DNA from 3 places in the Anaerobacillus sp. CMMVII genome. Region 1 is predicted to be linked to each of the others. Evidence: predicted binding sites of a transcription regulator. Region 1 holds the regulator's gene; each other region holds the start of a gene.
The links. The regulator Rex, encoded in region 1, represses fermentation and respiration genes when NADH is low (regulators of the CRP and FNR family bind a similar motif). The targets are predictions, from matches to a motif close to TTGTGAAATATTTCACAA.

Region 2: H1D32_RS24135 (TIGR04053 family radical SAM/SPASM domain-containing protein) is a predicted target of Rex. The motif match lies at 2,982-2,999, and genes of this name have one in related genera.
Region 3: H1D32_RS00135 (cytochrome c3 family protein) is a predicted target of Rex. The motif match lies at 2,366-2,383, and genes of this name have one in related genera.

The regions. Positions count from the first base shown of each region.
Region 1 is NZ_JACEHK010000001.1:323,398-328,058, reverse strand. It holds gene H1D32_RS01805 (MDR family MFS transporter) at 1-1,242, opposite strand, end outside; gene H1D32_RS01800 (redox-sensing transcriptional repressor Rex) at 1,517-2,152, opposite strand; gene moaC (cyclic pyranopterin monophosphate synthase MoaC) at 2,331-2,825, opposite strand; gene H1D32_RS01790 (ABC-F family ATP-binding cassette domain-containing protein) at 3,221-4,661, shown strand, end outside.
Region 2 is NZ_JACEHK010000018.1:95,696-100,356, reverse strand. It holds gene argF (ornithine carbamoyltransferase) at 1-148, shown strand, start outside; gene H1D32_RS24150 (Crp/Fnr family transcriptional regulator) at 1,279-1,761, opposite strand; gene H1D32_RS24145 (hypothetical protein) at 1,809-1,964, opposite strand; gene lpdD (prenylated flavin chaperone LpdD) at 2,308-2,640, shown strand; gene H1D32_RS24135 (TIGR04053 family radical SAM/SPASM domain-containing protein) at 3,076-4,161, shown strand; gene tnpB (IS200/IS605 family element RNA-guided endonuclease TnpB) at 4,241-4,661, opposite strand, start outside.
Region 3 is NZ_JACEHK010000001.1:32,977-37,637, reverse strand. It holds gene H1D32_RS00140 (ammonia-forming cytochrome c nitrite reductase subunit c552) at 175-1,620, opposite strand; gene H1D32_RS00135 (cytochrome c3 family protein) at 1,645-2,148, opposite strand; gene H1D32_RS00130 (ammonia-forming cytochrome c nitrite reductase subunit c552) at 2,734-4,188, opposite strand; gene H1D32_RS00125 (cytochrome c3 family protein) at 4,206-4,661, opposite strand, start outside.

The DNA.
Region 1 (4,661 bases):
ATAGATTGAGATAAAGACGATCCCTAGAGCTGAACTAATTTGCCTTAAGACGTTGTTCATTGCTGATCCTCTAGAAATAAATTTTTCTGGAATGGCATTCATTCCGGCAGTTGTCGCAGGCATGGTTGAGAAGCCTTGACCAATTCCTCGCAGTGCCATGAGTAAGAAAATCATAGCTAAAGAGGTTTCCATTGTTGTAAATCCTAAAGCAATTGTAGGGACAGCGATCATGACTAGACCACTAGTAACAACAAGTAATGGTCCTTTTCGATCGAGAAGTCGGCCTCCAATGGTCATAAATATGCCGGTGAAAAGCGCCGCTGGTAAAAATACTAGGCCTGTGACTACCGGCCCTAACCCGTACACATGTTGAATTAATAAAGGTATTAGAAAGATTCCTCCGAATAACGCTAATGAGGTTGAAATTGAAATCCAGACACTATATGTGTAAGCCTTGTTTTTAAAAATTGATAAATCTAATAATGGCTGCTCTTGATGGTTTTCAATTTTTACGAAGAGATATAGCGAGACTATTCCAATAATTATTAATGTAAGATTTAGAGGTTGTATTAGATGCTCTATTGCTGAAACTCTCCCTAATGCATATAGGATTGCTCCTACTCCCACTGTTACTGAAGCAAATCCCCATTTATCGAAGGTAATTCCTTGGACTCTGTTTGTATTTTTTAAGTACATTGCACCAATCAAAATTCCTAAAGCCCCTGTTGGTACGTTAACTAAAAAGAGCCACTGCCAACTGCCAGATTCAATAATAAATCCACCAATCGTAGGCCCAATCGTAGGCGCCATCATCGCTGCAACGCCCCAGATACCTGTGGCAAGTCCCCGCTCATGTCTTGGAAATACTTCAAAGATAAGTGCCATTGATAATGGCATCATAATTCCACCAGCGATTCCTTGAATGCCCCGGAAAAATATAAGGGAACTAAGGTCCCAAGAAAACGAGCCTAAAATAGAGCCGATGATAAAGATTACTAAACCGCTCAAATAAAGCTTTTTCTTTCCGAATTTATCTCCTAAGTAGCCGGTTAATGGCATGGTTATTCCCATCGTTACCATGAAGATTGTAATTACCCATCCGGTAGCTACCGCATCAGCTTCAAATACCTTCATCAAATGGGGAACTGCCGGATTTAACATGCTGTTGTTTAAAATAATTGTAAAAGTTCCTAATAATACTGCTATCACTACAAGCCATTTTTCAGGAAACAATTTTCTCATCTGTAGAATCCTTTCGTTTTTCGAAATATATTTTTAATCATACCATGAAAAATGAAATTTTAGTATAGAAGGGTTTAATAATCAAGGATTTTTTTACCAGTCATTTATAAAGAAGAAAAAACCCTAACTATCAGATTTACAATACTGAAGGTAAGAGTAATTGGATTGAACGTCTTTGTTATCTCCGTAGCCAAATTGATTCTATAATAAAAAAGGGTTACCACTGTTTAGACATGTGATAACCCTTTCATTGTATTTCGTGCAGGTACGACTCTTACATTGGATAATGCTTAAGAAAATAAATTAATGACTGAAGTTCAACCGATAGATCAATATGATGAACTCGGATGTTCTTTGGTACTGATAGTCTGGCTGGTGTGAAATTCAAAATTCCTTTTATACCACAAGCAACCAAACGATCTGCTACCTTTTGAGCAACGGATGACGGTACAGTTAATATCGCGACTGAAATAGAAGAGTCTAAAACTTTTTCTAAATCATCTAAATGATAAATAGGAACGCTTCCAAGCTCAGTCCCGACTTTATTTTCATCGACATCAAAAGCTAGTTCAATTCTTGTACTATTATTCTTTGAGAAATTGTAATGCAAAAATGCTGTCCCTAAGTTTCCGACACCGATTAGTGCGACATTCGTAACCTCATCCTGGTCTAATGTTTTTCTAAAAAAGGTTAATAGATAATTTACATTGTATCCATACCCCTTTTTCCCAAGTGCACCAAAGTAGGAGAAATCTCGACGAATCGTTGCTGAATCTACTTTTACGGCTTCACTTAATTCCGAAGACGAAACTCTTTGCTTCCCAGACGCTTGTAAATTTTCTAAAAATCGATAATACAAAGGCAACCGTTTTGCCGTTGCTTGAGGAATTTTCGTTTGATCGATATTCATTTTTCTGCCTCCAACCTGTACCTTCAACTAGATAAAGGGCAAAACAAAATCAATGGTTTAGGTGCTCATCCCCACTAATGCAAATCCTCATTTTCTATGTTTCATTGTTTACCAATTCACAAATCCTTGCTAATAACTCCCGGTTTTTCCCCTTTAGTCGGTACAAATGTTAATTGTTTTAGTCTACACTTTTCTCTCTTTTAAAATCTCCGCTTTTTCCACCTGTTTTTTCAACTAAGTATGTAGGTCCAATAACCATTCCTTTATCAACAGCTTTGCACATATCATAAACCGTTAAAGCAACAGCAGAAGCTGCCGTTAAAGCTTCCATTTCAACTCCTGTACTTCCCTTTGTTTTTACTTTTACGTAAATATTAAGCTTGTGATTGTCGTCTTTTGTAGACCAATCAAAGGTAACATCCACGCCTGTTAATGCTAGTGGATGACACATTGGGATCCAATCAGCCGTTCTTTTCGCAGCCATGACTCCTGCAACCTGAGCTACGCCAAGAACATCCCCTTTGCCCATGGATCCTTCTTTAATTTTTGTATAAATTTCTGCACTTACTTCAACACTAGACTTTGCTAAAGCTGTTCGAACCGTCTCATTCTTTTCAGAGATATCGACCATTTTTGCGCGTCCTTGTTCATTAAAATGAGTAAACGATGACATTTCAAATGTCCCCTTTCAATTCATTACAAATATATTGTACACCATTTTGTCAAATTTGTAATCGTTTCATAAATTGTAACGAAAATGAAATAATTCTCTTTTTTTAAGGGCTCTTTTCAAGAGTAATTCAATTTATAATCCATATTTGGTGTCTAAAGCCTTCAAATGTTAGAAAGGCTTCCCCGATAACTTAATATCTCTTCATTACTAGCTGTCTTAATGTTACTATCTTGAGGAAATAGCACTTACCTAATATTATTATCCATTCAACCGACGTTTGTTTTTTGGGGGATAAAAGTATTATTTGCTTGTCCATATTTGATTACGGTACACTAACGGTATGATTATAATTGTTTGTGCGTTAGATTGCTACTTAATGTTAGGGATGATGATAAATGATACTTTTACAATGCGTTCAATTGACAAAATCGTTTGGTGCTGAACCAATATTATCGAATATAAAATTAGAAGTCCAATCAAAAGATAGAGTGGCGATTGTTGGCCGAAATGGTGCCGGAAAATCGACGCTATTAAAAATTATTGCCGGAAAACTCTCCTATAATTCAGGGGATATTATTATACCTAAGGACGTTACTTTGGGCTACTTAGCCCAAGATACAGGCTTGGAATCTACGAAATCAATTTGGGATGAGATGCTTGCTGTTTTTGAACCACTAATTAAGATGGAAAAAGAGCTTCGAAGCTTAGAAACAAAAATGGCAGATCCCAATTGTATTAATAATGAAAAAGTATATGAAAAGTTATTATCAGATTACGATCTTCTTTCAGAAACCTTCAAAGAAAAAGGTGGTTATAAATACGAAGCAGATATCCGTAGCATCTTATCTGGCCTTCACTTTTCTGATAAAGACTATTCTACAAAAGTATCAACGCTAAGTGGCGGGCAAAAAACCCGACTTGCTTTAGGAAAACTTCTATTGACTCGTCCTGATATTCTCATTTTAGATGAACCGACAAACCACCTAGACATTGAAACACTTTCTTGGTTAGAACAATATCTCCTTCATTATGAAGGTGCAATTTTAATTGTCTCCCATGACCGCTATTTCTTAGATAAAGTGGCTAATGTGGTATATGAAATCTCAAGAACGAAAACGACAAAGTTTTCTGGGAACTATAGCTTTTATCTAGACGAAAAAGCGAAGCGCTACGAAATTGAAATGAAGCAATATGAAAAACAGCAGGGTGAAATAGAAAAACTTCAAACGTTTGTCGAACGCAACATTGCAAGAGCCTCGACAACCAAGCGAGCCCAGAGTCGGCGGAAGCAACTCGAAAGAATGGAACTCTTAGACCGCCCACAAGGCGATGAGAAATCTGCACGCTTTTCATTTGAAATAATGAAGCAAACTGGAAATGATGTCTTAAGAACCGAGCAGCTTGCTGTTGGATATCCAAATTCCAAACCATTATTTGAAGATCTTACTCTAGCGATTAACCGCGCTGAGAGTATTGCCCTCCTAGGGCCAAATGGAATTGGTAAATCAACTCTATTAAAGATTATTACAAAGCAACTTGAACCCGTTGCCGGAAAGATCAAATACGGTAGTAACGTCTTGATAGGCTATTATGATCAGGAACAAGCCAATCTTAATTCTAATAAACAAGTTTTACACGAGCTATGGGACGAATATCCATTAACACCTGAAAAAGAAATTCGTACCATTCTAGGTAACTTCCTTTTTAGTGGTGATGATGTCTTAAAAAATGTCTCTGACTTAAGCGGGGGCGAAAAGGCTCGTGTTGCATTGGCGAAGTTAATGATGCAAAAAGCTAACTTTCTAATCCTAGATGAGCCAACAAACCATCTTGACC
Region 2 (4,661 bases), on a different contig from region 1:
TTACATGTTCTTACATTGCTTGCCAGCTCACCGTGGAGAGGAAGTTTCCGCTGGGATCATTGATGGAAATCACTCATTTATTTTTGATCAAGCAGAAAATCGCCTACATGTACAAAAAGCAATCCTGGTTGCGTTAATCGGAAATTAAATAATAAAAAAATGAGGGGCTATCTATTTTGCGTTGGAATAGCCACTCTTTTTTTTCTTTAAGTAAAAATCTTATATTAGAATGGTGTTGACCTGAACGAGTTGTTGCGATTTCGTAATAGTTGTTTTCGTAAATATTTTGCTTTTTGAGCCAAATATCCGCTTAGCGACGACCAAAAGCTAATAGCAACAATCTTTAAGAAAGCTTGTTTTCACATAAAATGTTATGTAATAACGTTATTTGTAGTTAATGTCTAGTTCTAGGCGCCTAAGCTATATCTGAAAATAATTCACAAAATAGTCACACTACCTCCTGTCGTTATGTGACGATTCTCACAGAATCAATGTTGAGTTACTTGTAAGATAAAGGTAAGCAATAAAGGTTCTTGGTACATGGAAACGGACCATTATTTATCTAATGTTCGCCCAAAACGTTAATAAATAAAGTTTTCATAAACAAGACCAATCTAATATAACAAAGCAAATAAGTAGATAGAAAAAGGTTAGAATATCTAACGAAAATGTTGCCAAATAACAATGTTAATAACGTGTAAATGCATGAAATAATGTATTTTTGTTCATTTGACCCCCAATCTTTTGAACAGAGGAAATGACGAAACCCAGATCGTCATTTTTTTTTTTTTGCTGTTTTCTCAAAGATTGTTGCTTTTAAAAATAGCTAGAAATGACAAGGTATATCAAGGTCTAAGGTGCATCTTTTCTAACATTTGTTGTTAAGTGCAGAAATATGGATTATTTATAGAATTAAGCCAAAATGTCTACGAAAATATCTTTTGAATATCAAAAAAGAACTAAGAGAAGGACCTTAGTTCTTTTTATAAGGCTCTTTTCGTAAACATTGCTCCTGCGGTTACTCGTCGCACAAAAAAACTTGTTGCTTTTTTACACTAAAATAATCGGAAAAATACCTTAAATGAAGATATCACCCAATAAATTAATTAAGAAAAGAGCAATACTTACTAAATTAGTGGTGAATTCTTAGTATATTGTGTAAAAATCCGGCTTTTGGGATTTTTACGAAAGCAACAAACTTTGCGAAAACAGCCTTTTATAATATAGTCCTCAGTTATTGCACTTTAATTTAACCTAGTATGTTTAGGTAAGAGGCCCTTAATTAATATATTCGTTTAATAAGTCCATATTATGAATAACTAAATATCCATCCTTTTTTGAAACAATTCCTTGTTGTTTTAATTGATTCATTAAGCGGGTAACACTCTCACGAGTCGCGCCAAAAAAACTGCCGAGATCCTCATGGGTAAGCTTTAACTTTATCGTAACATTATCATTGTTAACTTCGCCATATTCTTCAGCTAATCGAACTAGAGTTGCAGCTAATGCGCCAAATTTTCCATATAAAGCAATATCTCTTAAAGTGGTTTGGGAGATACGCAATCTTTCTGAAACAAACCTAAACATGGAAACAGCTAGTTGAGGATGATGTAGTAAAAATGATTCTAATTCATCATTTTTTATATAAGATACGTAGCCACTCTCAATACAAATTGCTGTTGCTGGGTACGTACTTCCTTCTTTACAAAAAAGTGCTACCTCAGCAAACATATCACCAGTCTGACGAATGCTTAAGGATATCTCTTTTCCTTCAGGTGTACTTTTACTAATGCGTACCTTTCCCTCGTTTATAAAAAAATAGATTCCGCTGTATCATACTCGTGAAAAAGCACTTCACCTTTTGTCATTTTTTTTGTCTGAATAATTTCTGATAATTGTTGTTTTTGAACTTCTGGTAAAACTGAAAAAATAGGGATGCTATCTAGAAACTTGGAAATAGACATAATTTCAGCCCCTTTTTAAATTAATTGTAACTATGTAACAATAATCACTTATTTTAAGAGCACAAGCGAGTAGAATAATAATCGAAGAAGTGTGTAAAAATCTACTTTCTGAAATAACGATACCATAAACTACTTAGTTAATGTGTAAAAATTTCACGAGATTATAGTAACCAATTAGGGAAATCCTTTTTTAGGTCTATTCTAATAACAATTTGTGTCAATTACAAGAACAGATAAATTCAATTTGGTAATTAAAAAACCTACTGTGATGTGCTTCACATTATTTGAGATTTGAATTTGTTAAGATAAGTTCAAATCCACTGATATAGGGGGAGAAAAAACGATGATCAGTTGTGAGTTAAATCGTGTAGGCGAGGATAATCTAATAGTTGTATCTGGTGGAACCGCACCACATATTGGTGCAGTAGTAATAGCCACTTATGAGGAAAGTGAAGTGAAAATTATAAGTTACGGTTTTCCACATCATAAAGAAGAAGATTTATTTATTGAATTAGCTAAAGTTTGGTGCAATACTTTCCAACAAAAAATTGTCCTCTTGGGTGGCATTCATATAGATGATGCTACAAAAGAACAAATAGAAGGTCTTGTAAACGAGACGTGGGCTAAATTTTTTAATTTAATGGCAGACCAAAAAGCAGTACCTTGTAGAGTCTAAGAAACAGTGAGGATCTAATTGTAGATCCCTCTTTTTTTTGAAAGATAAGAATGCATAAAATTTCAACGTAATAACTGTCTAGCTCCAAGACACATCAATGAAGTTACTTCATTGCAGGTTTTGCGACGAGTAAACGTAGTGACGCAGGAGCACCGCCCAACCCCTCGAAAAACATTTGCTTGTCGCTGCTCCTGCGGTTACTCGTCGCAAAGCAGAGAAGAGAAGTAACCCGAGGAAGTTCCTTGGCTACCTAGGGGAAAAGTACTGCACTTTTTCCTATGGCGCTTGCGCTTTTCTTAATTTGTGTCAAATGTTTGTTATATCTCAATCCGCTTTATTTCATGTGATATATCTCACTGCTGCATTTGCAACACTCGCTTATGATTAAACCATGATAAAAAACTTTTACTAGAACGGAGGAGTTACTATGGATTTATCTTTCTTATCAATGAAACCAAAAATTATGATGAAAATCCGTTCATTGTTATTTGGGAAGTAACTAGAGCTTGCGCGTTAAAATGTTTACATTGTCGAGCGGAAGCTCAATATCAAGCAGATCCAAGACAGCTTTCTTTTGAAGAGGGTAAGAAATTAATAGATGAAATAGCAACAATGGAAAACCCTTTATTTGTATTTACAGGTGGGGACCCATTAATGAGGCCTGACCTTTATGAATTAGCGAAGTATGCGATAGAAGAAAAGAAGCTACCGGTATCAATGACACCGAGTGCGACGCCAAAAGTAACGAAAAAAGCGATTGACCAGGCAAAAGAAGTTGGTCTTTCAAGATGGGCGTTCAGTTTAGATGGTTCAACAGCAGAGATTCATGATCATTTCCGAGGAACAAAAGGTTCATACGATTTAACCATGAAAGGTATTGATTACTTAAAGGAACTAAATATTCCAATCCAAATTAATACCACTGTCTCTAGATATAATATAGATGATCTACCTGCAATGGCGGAAAAGGTTAAAGAGATGAATGCTGTTCTATGGAGTGTGTTCTTCCTAATTCCGACGGGAAGAGGAATGGAAAAAGATATGATTACTGCAGAAGAGCATGAAGAAGTTATGAAATGGTTATTTAAAATGCAGCAAGAAATGCCATATGACGTTAAGGCTACAGAAGCGCCGCATTACCGTCGTGTTGCAATTCAGGAAAGAAAACGTTTGAAATTAGGAAATACACAAGGGACAAAGCGTTTAGATACACTGGGAAGAGCACCAAAAGGAGTTAATGATGGTGATGGTTTTATCTTTATAAGTCATATTGGCGATGTCTATCCAAGTGGTTTCTTACCTGTGAAATGTGGTAATGTACGTGAAACACCACTTCCTGAAATTTACCGAGAAAGTCCAATACTGAAAGAGTTAAGAAATAAAGATTTATTAAAAGGCAAATGTGGGGTTTGTGAGTTTAAGGAAATTTGTGGTGGATCTCGTGCAAGAGCTTATGCACTTTCTGGAGATTATTTAGAAAGTGATCCATATTGTGCCTACATTCCTAAGGCATTACAGTGAACTACCCTCCACTTAATTTTCTAACGAAAATTTGAAGTGGGGGCTTCCTAAGTAAAGACACCTATTGGTATCTAGTTGATTAGGCGATCCCTGTCGTCCCGACAGTTAATCGTAATGCTTCATTACGAAGATTCATTCCTGCGTTTACATCTCTTTGGTGATAGCTCTTACATGATGGACATTCCCATTCACGTAACGCCAGATGTTTCACGTCTTTATTCTTGTAGCCACAACACGAACACAGCTGACTACTTGGGAAGTTTTTAGCGACTACTACTACTTGTTTGCCATACCACCTTGCTTTGTATTCAAGCATTTGACGAAATTGATACCACCTTGCTTTGTATTCAAGCATTTGACGAAATTGATACCACGAAGCTTCACTAATGGCCTTGGCAAGGTTCTTATTTTTTACCATATTTTGAACCGAAAGATCTTCCATCCCAATGATGTCGTGGTTTTTGACAAGATTGGTTGAAAGTTTGTGTAAGAAGTCTGTA
Region 3 (4,661 bases), 290 kb from region 1:
GACAATGTGGGATTACAGGTAGGTAAACTCAACGACAATTTCACTAGAGACACTTCAACGTCCCCATAAAAACATTGATACTATTGAGTTTAGTATGCACTAACACAACACCACAACATTACACATTTACACACAAAAACGCCGTACAAAATGTGTACGGCGCTTCTTCACAATTTAGTTTTGTGGTGGGAACCATTCATTAGTCGCATGTGTATGCTTTTTGAATGGATCGTCTTCATTAACAATGTTCTGCATTGTTGTTTCGATTTGTTGTTTTAGTTCTTCAATATTATGGCCTAATTTAACAAGCTCTTCAGTAGCTATTAAAATCGCTGCCTGTGATTCAATTGAAGAAACCCTAAAAGCATCAATTGATCCGTCTGGATTATGGAACCCATACGAGTTCTCTGCTGCGATGAAGTCCCAGTACCATTGCGCTTTTCGAACATGATCTTGCGCTTCTTTAATCTTCGCTTCAGAAACACCAGCTGTAATCATTCGGTTTACATAATAGTGTGAAATCGTATTTAACTCTTGAGCATCTAATAGAGCTTCTTTGTGTCGGTCTTGGATATCTTCAACACGGTCTTTTAAGTACGTAACTGATTTGTCAGCATGACAGCTTCGACATGATTCTTCAACTGTTTTTAATGGTGAACCCCAACGGTGTGAAGAAATTTTCTTTTTACCATCAACTCTCTGGTAAGGCATATGACAATCTGAACACGTTACCCCTGCATTTCCGTGAGGTCCGTAACTTGATAATTCAAACTCAGGATGTTGGGCTTTTAAAGATGGAGTTCCTGAAATATTATGGATCCAGTCATAATTAAAGTCCTCATCCTTTGCTATCGTTTCAAAGTATTCATAAATATTCTCAACTCTTAAACCTTTATCCCAAGGGAAGGTAACTTCCTTGTTTTCTGTCTTAAAGTAGTACTCAACGTGACATTGTCCACATACATACGATCTCATTTCATTATGTGTTGCTTTCGTTAAATCTACACCTCTACGTTCCATTGCTCTAGTGAACGATGGGCGTGTCACACGTAAATCCATAGTTACCGGATCATGGCAATCAGAACAACCAATGGAAAGGTGACCCCATTCTCCTAAATCAGCCATTTCTCCACCTAAACCTAATTCTTTAACACGAGGTAAAATTTCTTCATTAAAGTTTGCACCCCAATATCCTTCACCAAATTCAGCTTCGCTTAACAATAATGGGACGACTGTAGCTTTACACGTTAAACATGAACCCGTAGTTTTATCATTTACACGTTTAATATTGATTTGATCTTCTAAGGCATACGTATGGCCTCTTGTTAAATTATACTCAAGAGAAAAACCGTAACCACTCCATAAGGCAGGTTGATATGGTTCTAGCGAAGGGTCACTCTTTGAGATGACTTCCTTTTCATTCACCATATTTTTCATATAACTTTCCCACTGTAATGGGAATTTATCTTTAAACGCTGTGTTTAAGTATTCATTTGGATCTAAGCCAGTATCCATAGGCATGCTTTCTTCTGCTTTAGAGCTATTACATGCCACTAGAGCAAACATAACTAACATAGAAACCAAGGCCAACAAGAGTGACTTTTTATTTAAGACTCGCATTTGTTTCAACCCTTTCATGATTATTTATCGATTAAATTTGAAGTTTCCTGGCTCAAACCACTCGGCTGGTCGGTAATCACCCTTATTGTGCGGTACCTGACGGTGACAGCCAATACAACTATCTTTCATATCATGTGAAACATTTTGTAATCCTGGTTCATGACAACTTACGCAATTTTTTTCGATAATTTCTTTTGACTTATCTGTTGCATGAATAACATCAGGAAGCTTGCTTGCACCAACTGTTGTTGCGTAACCGTGGCTTATTGCATTTATACCTTTAAAAGTATATTTGGCAATTTTACTGTCTGTTGGTGCATGACAGTCATTACACTTTAGTGCTGAGTGATTTGAATTTTCAAAGTTTGTAATTGTATGTTCATAGACGTGACATGAAGCACAAAACTCTGGTGTATCTGTTGCATTAATTGCCCCTTCTGTCCCCGCAAAAAAAACAATTCCTACAAACACCCCAACTAGTGTAAATAAAAGTAGTTTGTTATTGATCTTCTGAAATAAATTTCTCATGATCTCCCCCCTTTACATTGTACATATTAAACTAAGTCTATCGGTAAACTAGGTATAAGTCGTTAAGCGTATCCAGGTAGACTTATTACTACCAATTCAAAACTTAGTTTAACAGCAACTTTTATTTTTTTACACAATATTATTTATTTGCTACCTTAAGGTTACTTTTTTCTACTACTGGTCACTGTGAGAAATGTCACTGTGATTAGTGAACAAACTGTGAACTTTATCACACCTTTTGCGAGTATAAATAATACTAGCGCTATAAGGAATCTCGGGTGTTTCCATAGCTTTTGTTTTGTAGCAAAGCTCAATATACCGCCAATATCCTGCTGCGAATAACACAATATCTAAAAAACAACATAGTAATTTACATATTTTTTAACAATTCCTCTGAAAAATTGGGCCACCCCCCTCTATATAGACTGTGATATCCATCACAAAAAGTGTGTCAAAACTATGAATATAGCGACGAGATTGAATAAAATTGAAAAGAAAAAAGCACTGAAAAGGTTGTTATATCTAACTTTAAAAATAAAAAAGAAACTCCCTTCAACCATTTGAAGAGAGTTTCTTACTATAATATTACTTATCACGGTGGTTCGGGAACCACTCATTAATTGCCTGTAAGTGTTTTTGATGAGAGACTGTTTCGTTGACTACGTTTTGCTTTGTAATTTCTATTTGACGTTTTAACTCGTCAATGTCTTCACCATTCTTCATTAACTCGATTGTCGCAATTTCAATAGCCTTTGAAGAAGCTAAAATTGATCTTCTAAATGACTCCATAGCTCCTTGTGGATTGTGGAAACCTTTAGAGTTTTCAGCTGCAATAATATCCCAGAACCATTGTCCTTCACGAAGCAAATGTTGAGCTTCTTTAATCTTAGCTGCGTCTACTTCACGAGTCATCATTCTGTTAACATAATAAGTTGCCTGTACGCTAACTTCTTGAGCCTCAAGTAGTGCTGCTTTATGAACTGTTTGAATATCTTTTACACGATCTTTAATTTCTGTTGGAGATTTATCAGCATGACATGTACGGCAAGATTCTTCAACAGTCTTTAATGGTGAACCCCAACGGTGTGAAGTAATTTTCTTTTTACCATCAACTCTTTGGTAAGGCATATGGCAGTCTGAACATGATACAGATTGGTGAGGCCCATAGCTCCATAATTCATACTCAGGATGTTGCGCTTTTAAAATTGGTTGATTCGTTAGACGAGACACATATTCTCCTTGGAATTGCCCTTCGACTTCAAACTTCTCTTCGTAGTAATCCCACATATTTTCCATTCTTAAGCCATTAGCCCAAGGGAAAGTTGTGTGACGGTCATTAGCTGGGTCAAAGTAATATTCTACGTGACATTGTGCACACACAAGAGAACGCATATCATGTTGTGTTGCTTTTGAGATATCATAGCCCATATTTTCTAAAGAAATTGTTAACTGTGGCAATGAAACACGTAAATCCATTGTTACAGGGTCATGGCAAGTAGAACATCCAACTGACGCGTGCCCATAATTTCCAAGTTCATCTGTTTTAGTTGGTTCTGTCATCTTATCAATCCAAGGCATTGCTTCATCATGATAGTTCATAGCAAAAGCCTTCTCATATCCAAATTCCTCAATCATAGCTGGAAATAAAGTTGTTTTACAAGACATACAAGCCGAGATTGCATTTGGGTTATCCGTGATACGTCTAACTTCCATTTGATCTTCAAAGGCATACGTATGACCACGAGTTAAATTATACTCAACAGCAAAACCGAAACCGTTCCATAAGATTGGTAAGTAAGGTTCAATTGAAGGATCATTCTTAGGTTTTACCTCTTTTTCATCTACCATGTTCTTCATAAAACTTTCCCAATGTAACGGGAATTTATCTTTAAATGCATAACTATTCCACTCTTTTGGATCTAACCCGGTATTCAATGGTTCTTTCTCTTGTGCCTGTGAACTAGCACAACCTACTAATGCAAGCATTAAGAAAAATGATATGATCATTAAAAGAAACGGCTTTTTAGTATTACTTCTCATTTTATTCATCCCTTTCATTATTTTCTACCTGGTTCTACAAAGTAAAATTCTTTTGGTTCAAACCAATCCGCTGGTCTAAAGTCACCTTTCATATGTGGAACTTGACGGTGACAATCCACACAACTATCTTTCACATCATGAGACACATTTTGTAAGCTCGGTTCGTGACAACTAATACAATTTTGATTAATAACCTCTTGTGAGTCAGCTGTGGCATGAAGTACATCTGGGATTTTACTAGCTCCAATTGTATTCATATACATATGACCCATACCAGCCTTCGCTTTGAACATAAGCTTTGATGTTACACTATCTCGCGGTGCATGGCAGTCATTACAACTTAATGATGCGTGGTTGGAGTTTGCGAATGTTTCATAAACTGTACCCATAATATGACAGCTAGAACAAAACTCTCCGCTATCTGTTGCCTTTAAAGTCCCGGCAGTTCCTGCAAATAAAACAATTCCAGCAAA